DNA from 3 places in the Weizmannia sp. CD-2023 genome. Region 2 is predicted to be linked to each of the others. Evidence: riboswitches for the same ligand, from Rfam matches in the RefSeq annotation. Region 2 holds a riboswitch; each other region holds the start of a gene.

Region 1 (6,344 bases), on a different contig from region 2:
ACAATCGTTTCAAGCGGCTGTACCGGATGAAATTCACCCTGTTTTACGCCCTCTTCCAGAAGCGCTAAAAAGCTTTTCATGGCCCGGGTATACCTTTTTTGGAAAAATGCCTTTCTTTCCGGATTGCGCCACCTGGTGACAGAGTATTCATACATTACGATCCCGTAAGGATTTGGCAAACTTTGGCAAACCACTTTCTGATAGGCTTGAATGGCATCCCATATTTTTTCGTGGCTGCCTGCCAGGTCTTGAATATACGTATAAAATGAATCGTCATTTTTTTCAATAACCGCCTGCATGATTTCTTCTGTGTTGGAAAAATACTGATACAGATTTCCTCTGCTAATGCCGGCTTCTTTTACGATATCCTGCATGGTAACAGGTTCATAGCCTTTTCGTTCAAACACCCGCTTCGCAGCATCCAATATATGATTTTTTCTTTCTTCAAGATGTTGTTTTGATACCCTCGGCGACATGAATTTCCTTCCTTTCTGCTTTTTTCATTGCGATTGCGGAAACGGCAGCAAGCAGGCAAGTGGTTCCGCCAGAGATCAGGAATGCGAGACGGACGCCAAACCACTCTGAAAGCGAGCCTCCAAGTAATATGCCAACAAGCACAGCGAGTGTAGAAAGGCTGTTGATGGTACCGAACACTCTTCCGGTATGCGTTTCAGGCGTTTTCTTTTGGACGAGCACATCGAAAGGAATGGCAGCCATTGTAAAAGAAAAACCCATCAGAAAAAAGACGCAAGGGTAAACGGCTTCAATGATGCCGATCGGCCAGCCGGTACCCGTACTTACTATGATACACCCCAAACCAAGTATGGCGGGGCTGATTTTTAAAGTGATTAATTTCTCCCCTAACTTTATTTTCGTAAACAGCACGGAAGCAGTAAGCATGCCAAAACCGCTTGCCGCAATACACCAGCTCGCAAAATGGACCGTTGCGTTCTTGATATCCCTTATTAATATCATGGCCTGGGAATCAGAAATTTGCAAGGCCAGTATCATGGTACAAAAAACGATCAGACCCATTTTTAACACGGGAAAACCGGAGAGAAAGCGAAATCCTTCAGTTAGCGCGACCTTTTCCCGATGTTCTAGATCACTTTTTACCGGGCTCTGTAATGTTGGCGCCTTGATTCCAAACAGCAGGAGGGCGGAGAGGAAGAAAGAAATGGCATCAAGATAAAAAGCGCCTTTGATTCCGGTCAGGCTGATCAATGCGCCGCCTGCTACCGGCCCGATGATTTTGGCGCTGTTATTGATCATCTCGCTTGTGCCGATTGCCGCCTGTATTTGGTTTTCACCAACAACTTGGCGAAGCAGGCCGCTTTCTGCAGGGGTGAAGACGGCTGAGAAAAAGCCCAAAAAAAATAGAAAGATATAAACTTGCCAAAGCGAAACGGAAAAAGCAATCCCGAGCACACAACCGCAGCGGGCGAAATCCGAGAAGCTCATCAGCACTTTACGGTTAAACCGGTCTGCCAGCCAGCCGGCAGGGGATCCAAATAAAATTGACGGCAGCACCATGCATAATGTAATGCCTGCCATTGCAATCGGGTCAGCGTGCCACTTAAATGCCACTAATGCAAACAATGCAACAAGATGCAGCCAGTCGCCAAGATTTGAAACGGTTTGCGCACTGATTAAGAATAGAAAGGAATGATTTTTAAAAAGCGAATGCTTCATTATGCTCCTCCTTAAATGACACATGTGTCGTTTTTATAATTATAAGCGACATTTGTGTCATTTAACAAGACTATTTTCATCTTTTTCATAAAATTGGTTTTTTTGTGAGCATACAAGCACGAGAAGAGGGGGCGATGTGGTTGTTTCCGTCAGCACTTGCAACCGCAGCCGCTGTCGTATAAATATCTGAATGGCTATCTATTCAGTTTACGATGACGGAATGAAGCGTTAAATGAGCTTATATATCGTGAATAAGAGGCAAATCATGATGATTAAAAGTTTTTTTGCTTTTTTTCCCGGGTTTTTTGGTAAAAACAGGAGCCCTGACTATCGAACCAATTACCATAGAAAAAAGCCTGCACCACTTTACACAAGCAAATAGAAAGCCTATAATAGAAAAAAGTGAATATTTCAGACTACTAGGGGTGCCCGGATTGGCGGGCTGAGAGAAAAACAGTTGGTTTTTCAACCCTTTGGACCTGATCCGGATCATGCCGGCGTAGGAAAGTAGGGATTTGTGAAAATTTTCTTGCTTATTAAAGTCAGGTCTTTTACAGGCCTGGCTTTTTTCTGTTGGAAGGGAGGGAAAATAGCTGCTTTTAGGGCGGTAACCGGAAAAACCCCGTCAATGACGACGGGCAGGAAGAAATAAAAACAAAAAGTAGGTGGAAGATTGCTATAGCAGGAAAAAATTCAAATGGTTGAACGGGCTTTGGAACGGTTTGCAGCTTATACATATTGGAAGTTTGGATGAAAGGAGGTTTCCTAAATGAAGTGGCGAAAATGGCTGGGGGATTACGGACTTTTTTGCGTTACGATGCTAGTCTTGATAGCCATCTGGCAGTGGGTCATACAGAAAGGGATGATCCCGTCTTTCATTTTGCCGTCCCCTTCCCAAATCTATGCATCTTTCATAGAAAATCACAGGCAATTAATAAATGTGCATTTGCCAGCGACAGTGGAGGAAGTCGGCATCGGTTTTCTTTTATCCGTTGCGGGTGGAGTGATGATCGGTGTCCTCATGTATGTTTCCAAAATGGCTGAAAAAATCTTTTATCCGTTTCTTGTTATTTCGCAAACGATCCCGCTTGTCGCCGTATCACCTGTTTTTATGATGTGGTTCGGTTATTCAGTTTGGAGCAAGGTAGCGATCATTGTGTTAACGGCTATCTTTCCGATTGTAATCAGCACTTTTGACGGATTAAAAACCGTTGATTCCGCCTATTTGAATTTGTTTCGGACAATGGGCGCCAGCCGCTGGGATATTTTTCGAAAACTTTCTGTCCCAATGGCTCTTCCTCAATTTTTATCCGGCTTGAAATTATCGGTTGTATATTGTGTCAGCGGGGCAGCGATCGGGGAGTGGCTTGGCGCAACTGCGGGGCTTGGATTTTTTAGCAAGCGAATGTCCGGATATTTGCAGTCGGACGCAGTTTTTTCGGCCGTTTTTCTTTTGGCTGCGTTCGGCATGGGATTATTTTTGCTTATTTATGGGATGGAAAAAGGCTTATTGAAAAACAGAACAAAAATTTAGGGGGATTTTCAATGAAAAAACGATGGATAATGGCCGCTGTGCTCGCATGTTTCCTAGGTGCCTGCAGCAATCATTCGCAGCAAGCAACGAAACATGTGCAAAAAGTAACGATCATGCTGGATTGGTATCCAAATGCGGTTCATTCTTTTCTTTATGTAGCCCAGGAAAAAGGCTATTTTAAAGCGCAGGGCCTTGATGTCAGCATCAAAATGCCTTCTGACACAAATGACCCGTTAAAACTTGCGGCTGCGAATCGAATTGATATTGCATTAAGTTATCAACCCCAAGTGTTAATCGCGCGCGATGAGAAGATTCCGGTCCAATCTTTTGGCACCGTCGTCCGCCATACGCTGAACCGTGTGATGGTGCCGGCTTCAAGCGGCATCCGCTCACCGAAAGACCTGGCGGGCAAAACGGTCGGCTACTCTTCCATTCCGCTGGAAGAAGCAGCCGTGCGGACAATGGTCAAAGCAGACGGGGGCGATCCGGACAAGGTGAAAACAGTGGATGTTGGCTATGATTTAATCCCTGCTCTGACAGCCCATAAAACTGATGCGATCGTCGGCGGTTTTGTCAATCATGAACAGCTGCTGCTGGAAAAGGAGGGCGTACCCGTTAGAGCGTTCAATCCGGCAAAATACGGCGTTCCGGATTATGACGAACTCGTTTTCATCGCAAACGAAAATAAGCTGAAACAGCAGCCAGACATTTTTAAAAAATTTCTTGCTGCTGCCGAAAAAGGCCAGCAATATGTCAAAAAACATCCGGAAAAGGCGCTTGCCATTTTGTTAAAACATGAAGATGCCTCCTCACCGCTGGATAAAAATGTGGAAACGAAGAGCCTGCACATTTTACTGCCGAAGATGGACGAGAAAAATAAAACTATTGCCGATCAGGACCCAAAAAAATGGCAAGACGTTTCGGATTGGCTGTACCAGGCAAAAATCACAAAAACACATGTCAATCCCGAAAAGGCTTTTGTCAACTTAGAAAATCAATAAGAAACCAAAATGACCGGAAGTGAAGACAACATTTACTTCCGGTAGCGTTTGAATACGAGGAATCCGGGTGAATGGGGCGGTAAATGTTGGCGTTTGTTAACAACTTCCGGATCTATTCCCGAATTTCAAGCACCGCTCCTTCCTGTAAGAATTCGAAAAAAACCGCAGCTGTATGGTCTGCGGTTTTTTTGCATGGTTTGCCTGTAATTTTTTGATGTGAAGCAGAAGGAAGGCTCACTGCAACTTCGTGAAGAACCCGGCGTAAAACATCAGCCGCCTTTTGCTGAGGCAGGTTAGGAGTAGAAAACGCTGCACCCAGAGCATGCCTGCAAGCCGACAAAATGGGGTCGCTGTCTAGAAAAAGCAGGCGCATGGCCCGGCCTTGAGCAATGAATGGGACTGGTTAATACACCATGCTTTCATCGTGGTAATATTTAAATTCGAGCAAGTTGTTAGAGGGGTCTTGGAGGAAAAATGTCCAATGTTCCTCTTGCTTGCCTCCAAACCGGACCATTTTCTCCTGGAAAAATGGTAAATGGTTTTTCTTTGCAGATTGAAGGGTTTCCTCAAATGCTGCTTTATTCAAAAAAGTAATGCCGAAATGGCGGGGATACATTTTCGGGTTAGAATCTATTTTTTCAGGGCTCAGATGGCAGACAACCTGGTCCCCGAAAAAATTGAAAGTGACCCGGTCATCATACCGGCGCGCCACCTTGCAGCCTAATTTTTCATAGAAATCGGCTGTTTCATCAAGATCTTTGCACGGAATCGCCAAATGAAAAATTTTATCTGTTTCTCTCATGGGAATCTCCTCCAATAAAAAAAGTATCTGATCGCAAACCGAGCCTTAATGTTTCAAGCGCAAGGGCATCCGAAAAAGGGATGTTGGCCAAATTGGCATCCGGACCGAGATGGTGGATAAAAAAAGCCTGGAGCTGCTTGTTGGGCGCTTCGAAAATCAAAGAATCGCGAGGAATCCCGGAGTCCAGGATGGCCGCAAACATCTCCTCCCGTATTTCCCCGTCCCCGTTGCAAATGCCGCTCGTGCCGCTTTCCCTTGCCTCTGTCATCACTTTATATGCGCCTGCTTCTAAATCTTGACTAATCGATTCCAGCCATAACGCGGGCGTATCGGCCATTGATTTGGCAGCATCTTTTGAGCCGACTTCACTTAACACTTTAAACTCCTTTGAAAACTCCGCAATATAGCGGCATTTTTCCGTATTGGACAGCGGCAGGGTGCCATTTGAGATTTCAACATATTCGCATTCAAACCGCCGGCAGTATTGAACGTACCGATCCGTTTTTCCCTGGCTGGCAAACTTTTCAAATAAAGTGCCGCCGAAAAAGAAGGCAATGCCGTTTTGCCTCAAGTGATCTATTTTTTCTTCCAAATGGCGTGAAACGACCGATGTCCCCCAGCCGAATTTGACGAAATCAATATAAGGGGCTGCACTGTTCATGGTATCTTTAAAAAAGTTCAGCGGAATGCCATTGTCAATTAAGATGGTGATTCCGCAATCCCGCGGTTTCTCATTGCGTAAAGGCAGTGTCAAACCATGGTCATTCATCTTCAACCCTCACGATCGTTGGAAATTCTCCTGTTGGATCCATTTTCATCACAAACCCGCAGTCTCTCTCTTTAATGCAAAATTCCAGGTCAGCCGGGTTAAATGCAGGCTGGCCGGGATCAAGAAATTTTTTTGCAACACTGGCATCTACAATCTCCTTGATCACTGATTCCGGCTTTATCGTGCCGGAGCCGGTGAGGATGCTTTCCATGTATAACGCGCATGCCAGGTCATCTTCCCCCGTCGGATGGGAAGCAATCATGTTGATGCGGGCGTTGTCTTTGTCTTTCCATTTGCGCCGGACCCATTTTGCCGTCGTTTTTGCATTCGAAAAGCCGGTAACATAGACTTCCTTTGCGTGAAGGGCGTGAAAAACTGCTTTTACCCCGTTTGTCGATGTTTGTACCAACGTTTTGCCGGCTAACGGCTGTTTGGCGATGGCGGCCGGTGAATGACCAAAATCAAATCCTGGGATCGGAAGGCCGTGCCTTTCGCCCGTGAGCAAAACATGCGGGTATTTGTTTTTGATACGAAAAGCCGTTTCTA
Region 2 (6,344 bases):
GTGCATATGTGTGAACCGGGGCGGACGGAATGGGAAGGGTTTGAAACCGGAACAAAGGCGCTTGCCGCCGGGGGAACGACAACGTATGTAGATATGCCTTTAAATGCGCTGCCTGCCACGACAACAAAAGATGCTTTAGAAAAAAAGCTTGCCGCTGCCGCCGGAAAAAACTATGTGGACTACGCCTTTTACGGCGGATTAGTGCCCGGTAATCTCGATCACTTAAAAGAACTTTCCGATTGCGGCGTGGTCGCTTATAAGTGTTTTATGGCCAGCTGCGGAACCGATTTGCCGGGAGACTTTAAAAATGTAGATGATTACACGCTTTATGCGGGGATGAAAAAATTAGCCGAGCTTGGCCATATTTTATTGATTCATGTAGAGAATGCCGCCATTACCGATGGGTTAGCAGAGGAGATGATTAAACAAGGGAAAACAAGCCCGGCTGATTATGTTGCAACACGGCCGATATTTACTGAAGTGGATGCCATCAAGCGGGCGCTGTATTTTGCGAAACAAACCGGGTGCAAACTGCATTTTGTCCATGTCAGCAGTGCGGAAGGAGTGGAAGAAATTACGAAAGCGCGGAACGAAGGACAGGATGTCACCCTTGAGTCGTGCCCACATTATTTTACAATCACAACAGCCCAATTTGTGGAAATCGGCCCGCTTGCAAAATGTTCCCCGCCTTTACGCAGCGAAGCGGAGCAGGAAAAACTTTGGGAAGGATTGAAACAAGGAAAAATCGATATGCTGACATCCGACCATTCCCCTTGCCCGCCTGTAATGAAGGACAGCGAAACCGGTAATATTTTTGAGGTATGGGGCGGCATAACCGGGTGCCAGAATAATGTCGATTTGATGTTCGATGAGGCTGTCAAAAAGCGCAATATTCCCATTACGCAATTTACGCGCATGATTGCAACCAACCCTGCCGAACGTTTTGGCTTAAAATCGAAAGGGGAAATTGCGCTCGCAAAAGATGCGGATCTTCTCTTTCTCGATCCCGACCGGCCATACACGGTAAGTGCGGAAGACCTCTATTACCGCCATAAGCACAGCCCGTATATCGGCAGAAAAATTGATTGCCGGGTTACGAAAACTTTTGTAAGAGGACAGCTCGTATTTGATCTGGATGGCGGCGGTATCACAGGTGAGCCGGTTGGCAAATGGATCCGGCCAGCGAAGGTCCCAGACTATGCCGGAGTGCCGTCATAATGCCAACAGCATCAGGCTCTGTTTTCAAGAGCCTGTTGTTGCTGGCACAGATTTTGGGACAGGAATAAAAATAACACAAGACAGCTTGCTGTTTTCAAGAGCCTGGTTTTGCTGGCATAAATTTTGGCCGGTTATCAATAGCTGGCATCCTGTATGTGCCGTGGCAATGCCTTCAATTCTCCGTGGTGCTTCACTCAAATGTAAATGTAAGAGGAAGCTCGTATTCAATCTGGATAGCGGCTGTATACAGGCGAGCCGGTTGGCAAATGGATCCGGCCAGCGAAGGTTTCAGACTATGCCGGAGTGCCGTCATAATGCAAGCAAAATCAGGCTCTGTTTTCAAGAGCCTGATTTTACTGGCATGGATTTTGACCGGTTATCAATGGCTGGCAACCTGTATGCACCATGGCAAATGCCTTCAATCCTCCGTGGTGCTTCACTCAAAGCTTACGGTTGCTTACGGTATGATTGATCATTCTGTCCCACCCTTTATTTTTTTGTAAAACTTTTATCAAAACATAGCCAAAAATGGCCCCTGCAAAAGAGCTTAAAAAGAAGGCAGGGATAAATCCGAAAAGCGTTGACGCTTGGCCGAGCAGAAAAACAGCAATGGGATAACAGGCCAGGGCACCGAGAATGCCTGTCCCCATGACCTCCCCAACAAAGGCAAAAATGAGCTTATTCGTCTTCGCGTACAGATAAGCTGCCAAAAACGCGCCGATCATGCTTCCCGGAAAGGCAAAAATACTCCCTGTCCCAAGCAAGTTACGTAAAAGCGAGGATATAAAGGCTTGTGCAACCGCATAACCGGGGCCGAGTAAAACAGCCGAGAGTATGTTGGCAAAATGCTGTACCGGAAAAATTTTTGCAAAACCAACCGGGATATAAATCAAGCTGCTGGATGCAGTTGTGATAGCTGCAATAACTGCAGTTGCTGTTATTTTTTGTGTTTTTCTCATTAGAACCAACCTTCCCTCCTTTTTAGTTGCGAATGAAAATCAGACCGGCCAGTCTTGTTTTTTATCGTTCATATCCCAAAATAAATATTCATACTTTGAGGCCATTTGAAAATGGCGTTCTAAGGCCATCAGTTCCGTTTCTGATTTTCCGCTTGCCAGTTGGTCCATTAAGTCAATTAACCACTGCGTTCCGGAGCCGAACGTTTCTGAAGAATAGGTTTCGATCCATTTCTTGTAAGGATTGGCCTCCAATGTGTCTCGATGATTTACTTTTAGCAGTTTCCCAATTTCCCAATAATCCCAGGCACACGGCAACAAGCAGGCAACAAGTTCAGCCAAGCCTCCATTGGCGGCCACTTGTAGCATGTAACTCGTGTAAGCAAGGTTGGCCGGCGTTGGTTGAGTTGCTTCTAAATCCGTGCGTGTAATGCCAAACTCGGCAGCGTATTGGCGGTGTAGTTCCATCTCAAAATGCAACGATTCATGGAGCACCGCAGCAAATCTCGTCATAATGTCCAGGTTACCCGCTTTCACAACACCCATGGCAAACAGTTTTGCGTACTCAACTAAATATACGTAATCCTGCTTTAAATAATAGATAAATTTATCTCTTTCTAAAGTTCCGTTCCCCAGTCCCACGACAAAAGGATGGTTATGGTTTTTCTCCCAAATCGGCTGGACATTTTGATATAGCCTTTCTGTAAAAGATCGTTTCAACAATGATTCCTCCTTGTTTACCGGGAAAACGATTACGGTTTGCAGGCTGGTTTCTCCCTTTGCCCTAAGCAGCTTCAAAATAAAAAACCCGCCCTCCATCGGAAAGCGGGTGTATAAATTACAAATCATCAGGTGTAATTTCATTACCTACTTCCCTACGCTAGTACGAACTAGATCAGGTTCTAAGGGTACTTCTCAGCCAATCCGGCGCCCCTAGTAGACGATTGTGAATATTCATTTTCATTAATTTTACCATATCATAGTCCCGAATTTTGTGCAACAGCAAAATTATTGCCCGTCTTTTAAGTTTTTGTTAAATATGAAAAAAAGCACAGGATGTTACCTCAAATGCCGCCCGTACCACGCTTCAGTTCCCGAGATACGGTATTTTTTTTACAGCCAACCACATCAGCGATTACTTGCATGGATTTTCCTTCTGCACGAAGGGTGGCAATCTACTCCATGGATAAACCTCCGTATTGATTGCGTTTTTATCGCAAACGGTTTATCATGTTTTTTTTCATTTATTTAGCTTGTTGCATTTGATTATCCAACTAGCCTTTTGTAATTTTATCAAAAAAGTCTATATAATCTACTATTGCATTTTCAAAATAATCACCTAAATAAATATTGAAATGTCCACAATCGTACGCTTTAATCGTTGCTTTCTTGGAGCGTTTTGCACACTTTATGGTTGCCCAAGCAGGTGCTAATGTATCTTTCCGACAAACCGCATAAAATATCGGTATTTCTATATTTTTAGTGTATCTACTAGGTGAACATTTAAAAAATTCTAAAACTGTTCTTGCAGGGGCTTTATTCACAAACTTTAAATTTTCAGGCATCAACTTAAAAACCTCTTTGTAATCAGGAACAGCCATCATCGCTACTTTCCCATGCGCATCCACCAATTTAATCATGACCGGATGATACCCGGTAATAGAAGATAAAACGTCGGCTATGACAAAGGGGAATATTTTTAGGGCAGATAGCGGTGAGACCGTTTTCATTGTAGCTAAATTGTTTGTATATGGGCACTGTGCCACGGTTGCAAGAATATCTATTCGATGAGCTGATAGGGTTATAACGTGTCCCCCACTAAACGAACTTCCAAACAGGAGTATTTTACTATCATCAATCCTATCATTCTTTTTGATGAAATCAATGGCAGAGTTCCAATCTGCAAGTTGTTCTTTTACATTTATCCGTTGTCTTTTATTTCCGTCACTTGCTCCATGGTTACGATAATCAAATAAAAAGCAGGCATACCCGGCAGCAGCAAACCTTTCAGCATATGCGTCCAACCGCATTTCACGCACTCCACCCAAGCCATGAGCCATTACAATTACCGGGCATCTTTTATCTACATTGGGTAGATATAGCCACGCGCTACACCTTGTTCCATTTGAATAAAAGTCAATATCTTCTCGTCGAAATTGATTGTTCATTTTTCTCCCTTCTCCCGCTTCAGGCGAGCACAAACATTGCACGAAATAGAATTGACATATACGTATAAAAATGGCTCCACAGTGAACTACTCCCACTTCGACGGGTCACTCGAAGTAGGGGCTTCTCGACTTATCGTTACTTTTACGAGCTAACGAAAGCTGACCAAGCGATCCTTTTTGTTCCAAGCGTTTATGTTTCATACTAACCCCAATAAGCATATGCCTTCTTGTTTGTATCCCCGAATATTGCTCAATTCGTCCAGCGCAGTTTGTGACCAAAATACACGATACTCTTTGTCCACGCTTAAGACCCCTTGAAACATCTCCGAAGATACTTAAGCCCCTGTTCTTTGCTGTAAATGCGTCCGTTTCGCCGATCTTCGCGACTCTTTTGAACCTGACGAACAACTTCTTCATCTTTTGCCAGATATTCAACTTCCTTTTCGTTTAGTGCTTGTTCTCCCCGCTTGAAGGTTAAAAATTCAATAAAATCATACACTTCAAGGACATCTTGTTCAGGAATTTGATCAATCATCCGCTTTAATTCTTCACGGCTCACTCTCAAAACGTTTCACCGCCTTGTGGTTTATTTTCTCATTATATTTTTTAAATGCAAACACACTCCACATGGCTCAGGTGCTGTGAGATATCAGGACGTCCTATCCGTTAAGCAGAATCTGGGTTAGCCATGAGACATCTTTTAAAACGATACTCAATCAATAGCGTTTGCTGCGACATTGAAGGGTATTGATTCTGGCCCGGCCTTAAAATAGCAGTACCGGCCACTTTCCCTAATTTGCCGCGTTTCGGCACTGTCCAGGAAATGGCCGAAATTGGTTAAAAATACTTCAATTTCAGGACTTATATTTTCGGAAATCTATTTTATCAATGTCTTTATAATTGTTATGATCTGCTCTATAACTATTCATAGAGGAAGCCTCATAAACACATAAATATTGTTCAGGATTTAGTAAATAAAATTGAACATCCCCCTTTTGATGCATTTCCGGATCTTCTAATTTTACGCCTGCAAAATTGGGGAAAGTGGGTAGTTGTTCTTACCCGTTGCCCTGCAGGCGGTCAATCAGCTAAATAGTTGCCTTCCATATTGTCCACCGGTCTTTTTCAACGATGTTATTTTCCTTTGTCACCTTTTTCTGGACATAATCGGTCAGCAAACTTAGTTCTTGATCATCCAGTTCATACAAAATGCTTCTTCCTGTTCTTTCACTTATGTCTTTTAATAATTGCGCTTTATTTTCGTGCACCTTTCTTGTTTCCCATAATTTAACTTCTTCAATTTTTTTGAACCCTGCTTCTTGCAAAGCCTCGATGACCGTTTGGCTGCTATGCCTGCGTTTTATTTCCTCATCAATTAATTTTGGAAATAACTCAAATAAATACCCTCTGATGTTTGTGTTATCTCCTTCTAATAAGCAATCATCGGGTGTGCGATCTTGAATAATAAAAACCCCGCCATCCTTTAACAGTCTGTGTGCTTCTTTAAAACAAGCATGCAAATCCCAAAGATGGTGTATTAACGCTCTTTCAATCACCAATTGAAAGCTTTGACTTTCTAAGCCTGTATCATAAGCGTTTCCGAGTTGAAAGGAGATATTTTTATAGTCTTTACAATTTTCCTTCGCTCCTTCAAGAATCGGTTCCGAAAAATCGATGCCTATAACAGTTTGAACGCCCATATCTGCCAGGGCTTTCGAATAAATCCCTCCTCCGCACCCGATATCTAAAGCGTTTGATATATGCTCGACAGTTAGCAGACTTTTCATCATGTCAATCCAGGAACGATCCGCAACACGGGTTGTATAAGTCAATCGATTTTGCTTACTGTGAAAATCAATTCCCATTTCTTATCCCTCATCTCTATTGAAAAATCATATTACTCTAAAAACTGAACTTAGTTTTTTACATTAAGACCAAGTCATCCATTTTACATCCTAATTGCTTTTGCAACCGGTAACAAAATAGCAATGTTTCGCTCATT
Region 3 (6,344 bases), on a different contig from region 2:
GGATTTGTTCCAGCTTAAATTTTTTTCCTTCTTTGATCGAAAGCAGCGCCGTATTTTCCCGCTCCTGTTCATGGTGCAAAACAGCGGTAAAACCGGCATTTTTCACGGCCATTGTCCGCCCGGTCATGGTTTTTCCGCCTGCTTGAAGTTTAAATTGGACGGTTTCATATTCATAAACCGGATAGAATAGCGCAAGGAACCGTTTTACAATCAGATCATAGATTTTCCGTTCATCGGCAGACAAATCTGATAAGGCCGGGCGTTCATCTGTTGGAATAATCGCATGGTGGTCCATCACCTTCGCATCATTGATGACACGTTTGGCCAGTATTTTACCTTTCCGGGAAAGGATCGGCTGAACTTCTTCTTTGTACGCATCTTTCACCGCAAGCAGCCGGTCGTACATCGTATTTTCCATATCTTTCGTCAAATATTTCGAATCGGTGCGCGGGTAGGTAACGAGTTTATGCTGTTCATATAAGTTTTGCAGCACGTTCAATGTTTTCTTTGCTGTAAAACCAAAACGGTGGTTGGCGTCGCGTTGCAGTTCCGTCAAATCGTAAGGGAGCGGCTGCTGCTCTTGCTTCTGTTTGCGGATCACTTCTGTCACGACGGCAGTCTGCCCGGATAAAGCCGCATGTATGGCATTTGCTTTTTGCTCGTCAAATATCCGTTTTTCGCCATGATGGTCATACGATACTTCGAGTTTTCCGGCGAGCGCTTCAATGGTCCAGTATTTTTTCGGCACAAAAGACTGGATTTCCCGTTCGCGCTCGAGCACCATCGCCAATGTCGGTGTCTGCACGCGCCCGGCGGAGAGCGGATCGTTGTATTTCACGGTTAAAGCACGGGATACGTTCAATCCGATCAGCCAGTCTGCTTCGCTGCGGCAAACGGCGGAGTGGTACAGATTGTCATACTGCTTTGCCGGTTTTAACTGCTTGAATCCGTCTTTAATCGCTTTATCGGTCTGGGAAGAAATCCATAACCGTTTCACCGGTTTTCTCCAGTGCATTTTTTCCAGAATCCAGCGTGCGACAAGTTCGCCTTCGCGCCCGGCATCGGTTGCGATAATGCAGTCTTTGATGTCGCTTCTTTTGCCAAGCTGTTCGATCGCTTTATATTGCGGATAGGTCTGCCGGATTGTTTTAATTTCCATTTTATCCGGAAGAATCGGCAGGTCTTCCATACGCCATTCTTTATATTTCGGATGATAATCTTCCGGCATTTTCAGTTCGATCAAATGGCCGAGCGCCCATGTCACGATATAGCGCGGCCCTTCAATATAACGTTTTTTATTTTCCGTGCAGCCGAGGACGCGCGCAAGTTCGCGCCCGACGCTCGGCTTTTCGGCGAGTACAAGCGATTTCATTGCATAACACCTTTCTTTTATTCCTGTCTGAACAAGTATAACGCATCAAACAGGATTGATAAATCATTTCGTTTCTTCTGTTTTCACAGTGAAAATTTTGAAATGCAAACGGGCTTTTGGTAAAATGGTGGTTTGTAAGAGACAGTGTAACCTGAAAGCCTGCATTATATCTTGCAAATATAATTGGATAGGTGGTTATCAATAATGGAACAAACAAAGCCGTACAGAGTCTTATTGTATTACAAGTATGTTGAAATTGAAAATCCGGAAGCCTTTGCAGCCGAACATTTGCAGTTTTGCAAAGAGACCGGTTTAAAGGGGCGTATCCTCGTTGCCAAAGAAGGGATCAACGGCACCGTTTCCGGAACGGTTGAACAAACAACCAAATATAAAGAAAAGATGCACGCCGATCCCCGGTTCCGGGACATGGTCTTTAAAGAAGATGAAGCAGATGGCCATGCGTTTAAAAAAATGCACGTCCGCCCGCGTAAGGAACTGGTTACGCTGCGGCTTGAAAAAGATATCAATCCGAATGAAAAAACGGGAAAATATTTATCCCCGAAAGAATTTCGCGAGGCGCTGCTGGCTGAAGATACCGTTGTACTGGATGCGCGCAATGATTATGAGTATGATCTCGGCCATTTCCGCGGAGCATTGCGCCCGGATATCCGCGCTTTCCGCGAACTGCCGGGATGGGTGCGCGAACATAAAGATCAATTAAAAGGCAAAAGAATTGTGACGTATTGCACAGGCGGCATCCGCTGTGAAAAATTTTCGGGCTGGCTTTTGGAAGAAGGGTTTGAAGATGTCGGCCAACTGCACGGCGGGATTGTAACATACGGAAAGGATCCGGAAGTGCAGGGCGAGCTGTGGGACGGCAAACTGTATGTATTCGACGAACGGATTTCCGTTCCGGTCAATCGAAAAGAACATGTCGTTGTCGGCCGGGATTATTTTACGGGGGAACCGTGCGAACGTTATGTCAACTGCGCCAACCCGGCCTGCAACAAGCAAATTTTATGCTCGGAAGAAAATGAACATAAATATATGCGGAGCTGCTCGCATGAATGCCGTACCGTACCAAATAACTTATATGTAAAAGAACACGGCCTTACACCGGAAGAAGTGGCTGAACGGCTGCGCCGGATCGAAGAAGAAGACGCGGCGTTAAACCGGTAACCGGTGCGGCTTTTAACCTTACGATCCGAAAAGCGGATGGTGAAAAAGGGCATGGAAACCGTGCTCGCTCCCTGCCGGAACGATTCCTTGCTTCGGAAACGGCATTTTCTTGAAAGAAACAAGGCCTAAAGAGCGGAATGTGAAAAAGAGAAGAAAAACCGGGAACTGCTGCAAACATCCCAGCTCGGGGGCAGGGTTAACAAGCGGTGCGTTCCGGAACAGAGAAAGGATTTGGTGCAACTGGGCCAAATCCTTTTTATCTGCCTGTTTTTTGTGTAAAATGGGGAAAAATGGGCATCTTTGCCGCTTCATACGCGGTATGGCAGAGGATGAAAATCAGCGGGCAATATTTTCAGGATAGAAAGAAAGGCGGGATTTGGATGTGCGGGAGGTACACGTTAACGGCATCTGTAAATGAATTGGAAGAAAGGTTCCATGCCAAAGCTTCTTTTTCAAGCAGTGAATATGCCAAAAGTTATAATGTCGCGCCTTCGCAAATGGTGGCTGCCGTGATCAGCGCCCATGGGCAGTACAGACTCGGTTTTTTAAAATGGGGCTTGATTCCTTCCTGGGCAAAAGATCCGAAAATCGGGCATAAGATGATCAATGCCAGAAGCGAAACCGTATTTCAGAAACCGGGTTTCCGGGAGGCAGTGAAAAGGCGGCGCTGCCTCATTCCGGCCGATTCTTTTTTTGAGTGGAACCGAAAAGACGGCACCCGGGCGCCGATGCGGATCAGGCTTAAGAACAGGGGCATTTTTGCGATGGCCGGGCTTTGGGAAAAATGGATGGACCAGGAAGGGAATCCGGTCTTTACTTGCACGATTTTAACGACAAAGGCGAACAGGATGATGGCAAAAATTCACGACCGGATGCCGGTGATTTTACGCAGGGAAGATGAAGAAAAATGGCTGGACACATCGGTCACTGAGGCGGGCCGGCTGTTGCCACTCCTTTCGCAGTATGATGCAGACCTAATGGAAATGTATGCCGTATCTGAACGCGTCAATTCGCCGAAAAACAATTTTCCGGAGCTGTTATTGCCAAAAGATTAAATTTTTTGTTGAAATGTTGTGGCAAAAAGTTTATCATAAAGGTGACAATTTCATGAACGTAACCACAGGGGGAGCGTTAAGCTGAGAGTGAACGCCATGTTCTGACCCTTTGAACCTGTCCGGTTAATGCCGGCGTAGGGATGTGGAATTTCTTTTGTCCTCCCATGGTTCGTTATGTTCATGCATACCAAAAGGGGGATTTTTTTATGGGCAAATTAAGTTTACAGGCTATGATTGAAGCGGCTATTTTTGCGGCGTTCGCGCTCGTGTTGGACTTATTGCCGTCCATTAAGGTGACGTCCGCGATTTCTCTGTCGTTTGCCATGCTGCCGATTTTTGTGGTCGCTTTTCGCTGGGGATTTAAAGCAAGTGTTGCTTCCGGATTTATTTGGAGCCTGCTGCAGATCGTCACCGGTGATGCTAATGATATTCTTAACCCGCTTCAGGGCATCATGGAATATCCGGTCGCTTTTTCGTTCATCGGGTTTGCCGGGCTTTTCCGGCCGCTTGTCGAAAGAAGCTGTCGTCACTATAAAAAGGGCACGATGACTTTTTGGATATGCCTTTCCGTTCTTACCGGAAGTTTTGCCCGCTATTTCTGGCATTTCGTAGCCGGCGTGATTTTTTGGGGTTCCTATGCGCCTAAAGGACAGTCGGCGTTTCTCTATTCTCTCATCATGAATGGCGGCACGATGATTGGGAATGCGATTTTATGCGCAGCTGTTGCGGCGATTCTCTTGAATGCCGCCCCGCAGCTGCTGACAAAATACCGCAATCCGCACAGGCATGCGGCATAAAAGCAACTTGAAAACGGCAAGGCCAACTGCGCCTTGCCGTTTTCGCTGAAGGAAAGAGGCTTCATGGTAACAGGCGCCTTGTAAAGCCGGCAGTCCGGTTTTTACTGCTTTTTCGGTTGATGATAGGAGGCTACGGGTAATGCTTTCGAGAAACGGGAAAAGATAAATAGAAGGAAAATGAAAGAAAGGGGATTTTATGGACAAAGACATTCATCACCCGTTTGGCCACCGGGTCATCCCGATGACTTCGATTGAAAGCGGAACAGGCAGAGAATTGCTGCCGGATCTCTATTGCCTTACCATCCAAATTGTCAATGTGTGCCTGATCGGCAGGGCCGGAACCGATGCATTTGTTCTCGTGGATGCCGGCATGCCGGGTTCTGCCGAAGCGATATTTTCAGCCGTGCGGGCACGCTTCGGGGAAAAGGCAAAACCAAAAGCGGTTTTACTGACGCACGGCCATTTTGACCATGTCGGAGCGATTGCGCCATTATTGGAAAAGTGGGACGTGCCGGTTTTTGCACATCGATTGGAGTTGCCCTATTTAACCGGGCGTGAAACGTATCCGGATCCCGATCCGTCCGTTGAAGGCGGCCTGCTGGCGAAGATTTCCATGATTTATCCGAATGAACCGGTTGATCTTGGCCATGCTGTCCAGCCCCTTCCCGAAGACGGGACGGTCCCATTTTTGCCGGGCTGGAAATGGATCCATACGCCCGGCCATTCGAGAGGGCATGTGTCGTTCTTCAGGGAAGCAGACAGCGTGTTGATCACGGGGGACGCATTTATCACCGTCAGGCAGGATGAATTTTGGAAAGTGCTGGTGCAAAGGCAGGAAGTAAACGGGCCGCCGCGCTATTTTACAAATGACTGGAAAGCGGCCAAACGCTCAGTTGAAAAATTAGCTGCCTTAAAGCCGGAAACTGCTGTTTGCGGCCACGGGATCCCGATGTCTGGCTCCGGCTTGCGGAAAGGGCTTGAGGCCCTTGTATCCGGATTTGATGAAATCGCGCTCCCGGATCACGGGAAATACGTAGATGGCACACAATAGGCGGTTTGTTCATTGCTTCCTTCCCCGCAAAGGTTTACAATAATTTGTAAATGGATGGATATAAAGGGGCGAGAAAATTGGAAGTCAAAGATTTTATGATCCGGGATGTTATTACGGTAAAAAAAGAGACAACGATCCGGGAACTGTTAAAGGTGCTTGCCCACCACCGGATCGGCGGCGTACCGGTCGTGGACGCGGAAGGAAAGCTGCTCGGTATGATCAGCGACGGGGATGTCATCCGCTTTTTGCAGCCAAAGGCACGGACCGTTTACGATTTTTATATTACGATCGTGGTAAATGAGCAGGAAGACTTTAATGAAAAATTGGTGCACAGCCTGGACTTCCCGGTGGAAAAGATTATGAAACGGCGGGAACTGTATACGGTAAGGCCTGAAGACGATTTTGAAAATGCGCTCAGGATTCTGGCAAAACACCATTTTAAAAAGCTTCCGGTCGTCAATCAGGCAGGGCGTGTTGTCGGCGTCATCTCAAGAGGCGATATCATGCGCCAGATTACGGATAAATTGCTCAACAGCTAAATCGCAATGTTTAGACCGGCCTCCCCGGGGAAGACTATACATAACAGTCTTTCGGGGAGGTCAAATCATGAACGGAACTTCAATGCCGCAATCTCCTGAACCGTTGTGGCGCAAAACGGTCACGATGCCGCAATTTCCATCGTTAACGCAGGATATGGAAGCCGATGTGGCCGTTGTGGGTGCCGGAATGGCCGGGATTGTAACTACCTATTTGCTGGCAAACGAAGGGTATAAAACGATCCTGTTTGATGCCGGATCCATTGCAAATGGCACAAGCGGGCATACGACGGCAAAAATCACCGCACAGCACGGGCTCATTTATGATGAATTGATCCAGCATATAGGAAAAGA

The links. Region 2 has a riboswitch for thiamine pyrophosphate ahead of tenA (thiaminase II). Riboswitches for the same ligand answer to the same signal wherever they lie in the genome.
Region 1: it holds a riboswitch for thiamine pyrophosphate, as region 2 does, so the genes downstream of both, P9687_RS09665 (ABC transporter permease) here and tenA (thiaminase II) in region 2, are expected to answer to the same signal.
Region 3: it holds a riboswitch for thiamine pyrophosphate, as region 2 does, so the genes downstream of both, thiT (energy-coupled thiamine transporter ThiT) here and tenA (thiaminase II) in region 2, are expected to answer to the same signal.

What each region holds. Positions count from the first base shown of each region.
Region 1 covers NZ_JARTJQ010000069.1:9,963-16,306, reverse strand. The annotation lists gene P9687_RS09675 (TetR/AcrR family transcriptional regulator) at 1-476, opposite strand, end outside; gene P9687_RS09670 (MFS transporter) at 445-1,692, opposite strand; TPP riboswitch at 2,104-2,215, shown strand; gene P9687_RS09665 (ABC transporter permease) at 2,462-3,226, shown strand; gene P9687_RS09660 (ABC transporter substrate-binding protein) at 3,238-4,227, shown strand; gene P9687_RS09655 (VOC family protein) at 4,631-5,029, opposite strand; gene P9687_RS09650 (phosphosulfolactate synthase) at 5,013-5,798, opposite strand; gene P9687_RS09645 (2-phosphosulfolactate phosphatase) at 5,791-6,344, opposite strand, start outside.
Region 2 covers NZ_JARTJQ010000025.1:49,943-56,286, reverse strand. The annotation lists gene allB (allantoinase AllB) at 1-1,218, shown strand, start outside; gene thiW (energy coupling factor transporter S component ThiW) at 1,659-2,177, opposite strand; gene tenA (thiaminase II) at 2,217-3,038, opposite strand; TPP riboswitch at 3,030-3,119, opposite strand; partial or broken gene P9687_RS03005 (helix-turn-helix domain-containing protein) at 3,251-3,349, opposite strand; gene P9687_RS03000 (alpha/beta hydrolase) at 3,449-4,342, opposite strand; gene P9687_RS02995 (hypothetical protein) at 4,647-4,877, opposite strand; gene P9687_RS02990 (class I SAM-dependent methyltransferase) at 5,431-6,207, opposite strand.
Region 3 covers NZ_JARTJQ010000017.1:8,262-14,605, reverse strand. The annotation lists gene P9687_RS02000 (DNA topoisomerase III) at 1-1,372, opposite strand, end outside; gene trhO (oxygen-dependent tRNA uridine(34) hydroxylase TrhO) at 1,577-2,551, shown strand; gene P9687_RS01990 (SOS response-associated peptidase) at 2,932-3,606, shown strand; TPP riboswitch at 3,664-3,764, shown strand; gene thiT (energy-coupled thiamine transporter ThiT) at 3,813-4,403, shown strand; gene P9687_RS01980 (MBL fold metallo-hydrolase) at 4,600-5,454, shown strand; gene P9687_RS01975 (CBS domain-containing protein) at 5,532-5,993, shown strand; gene P9687_RS01970 (FAD-dependent oxidoreductase) at 6,061-6,344, shown strand, end outside.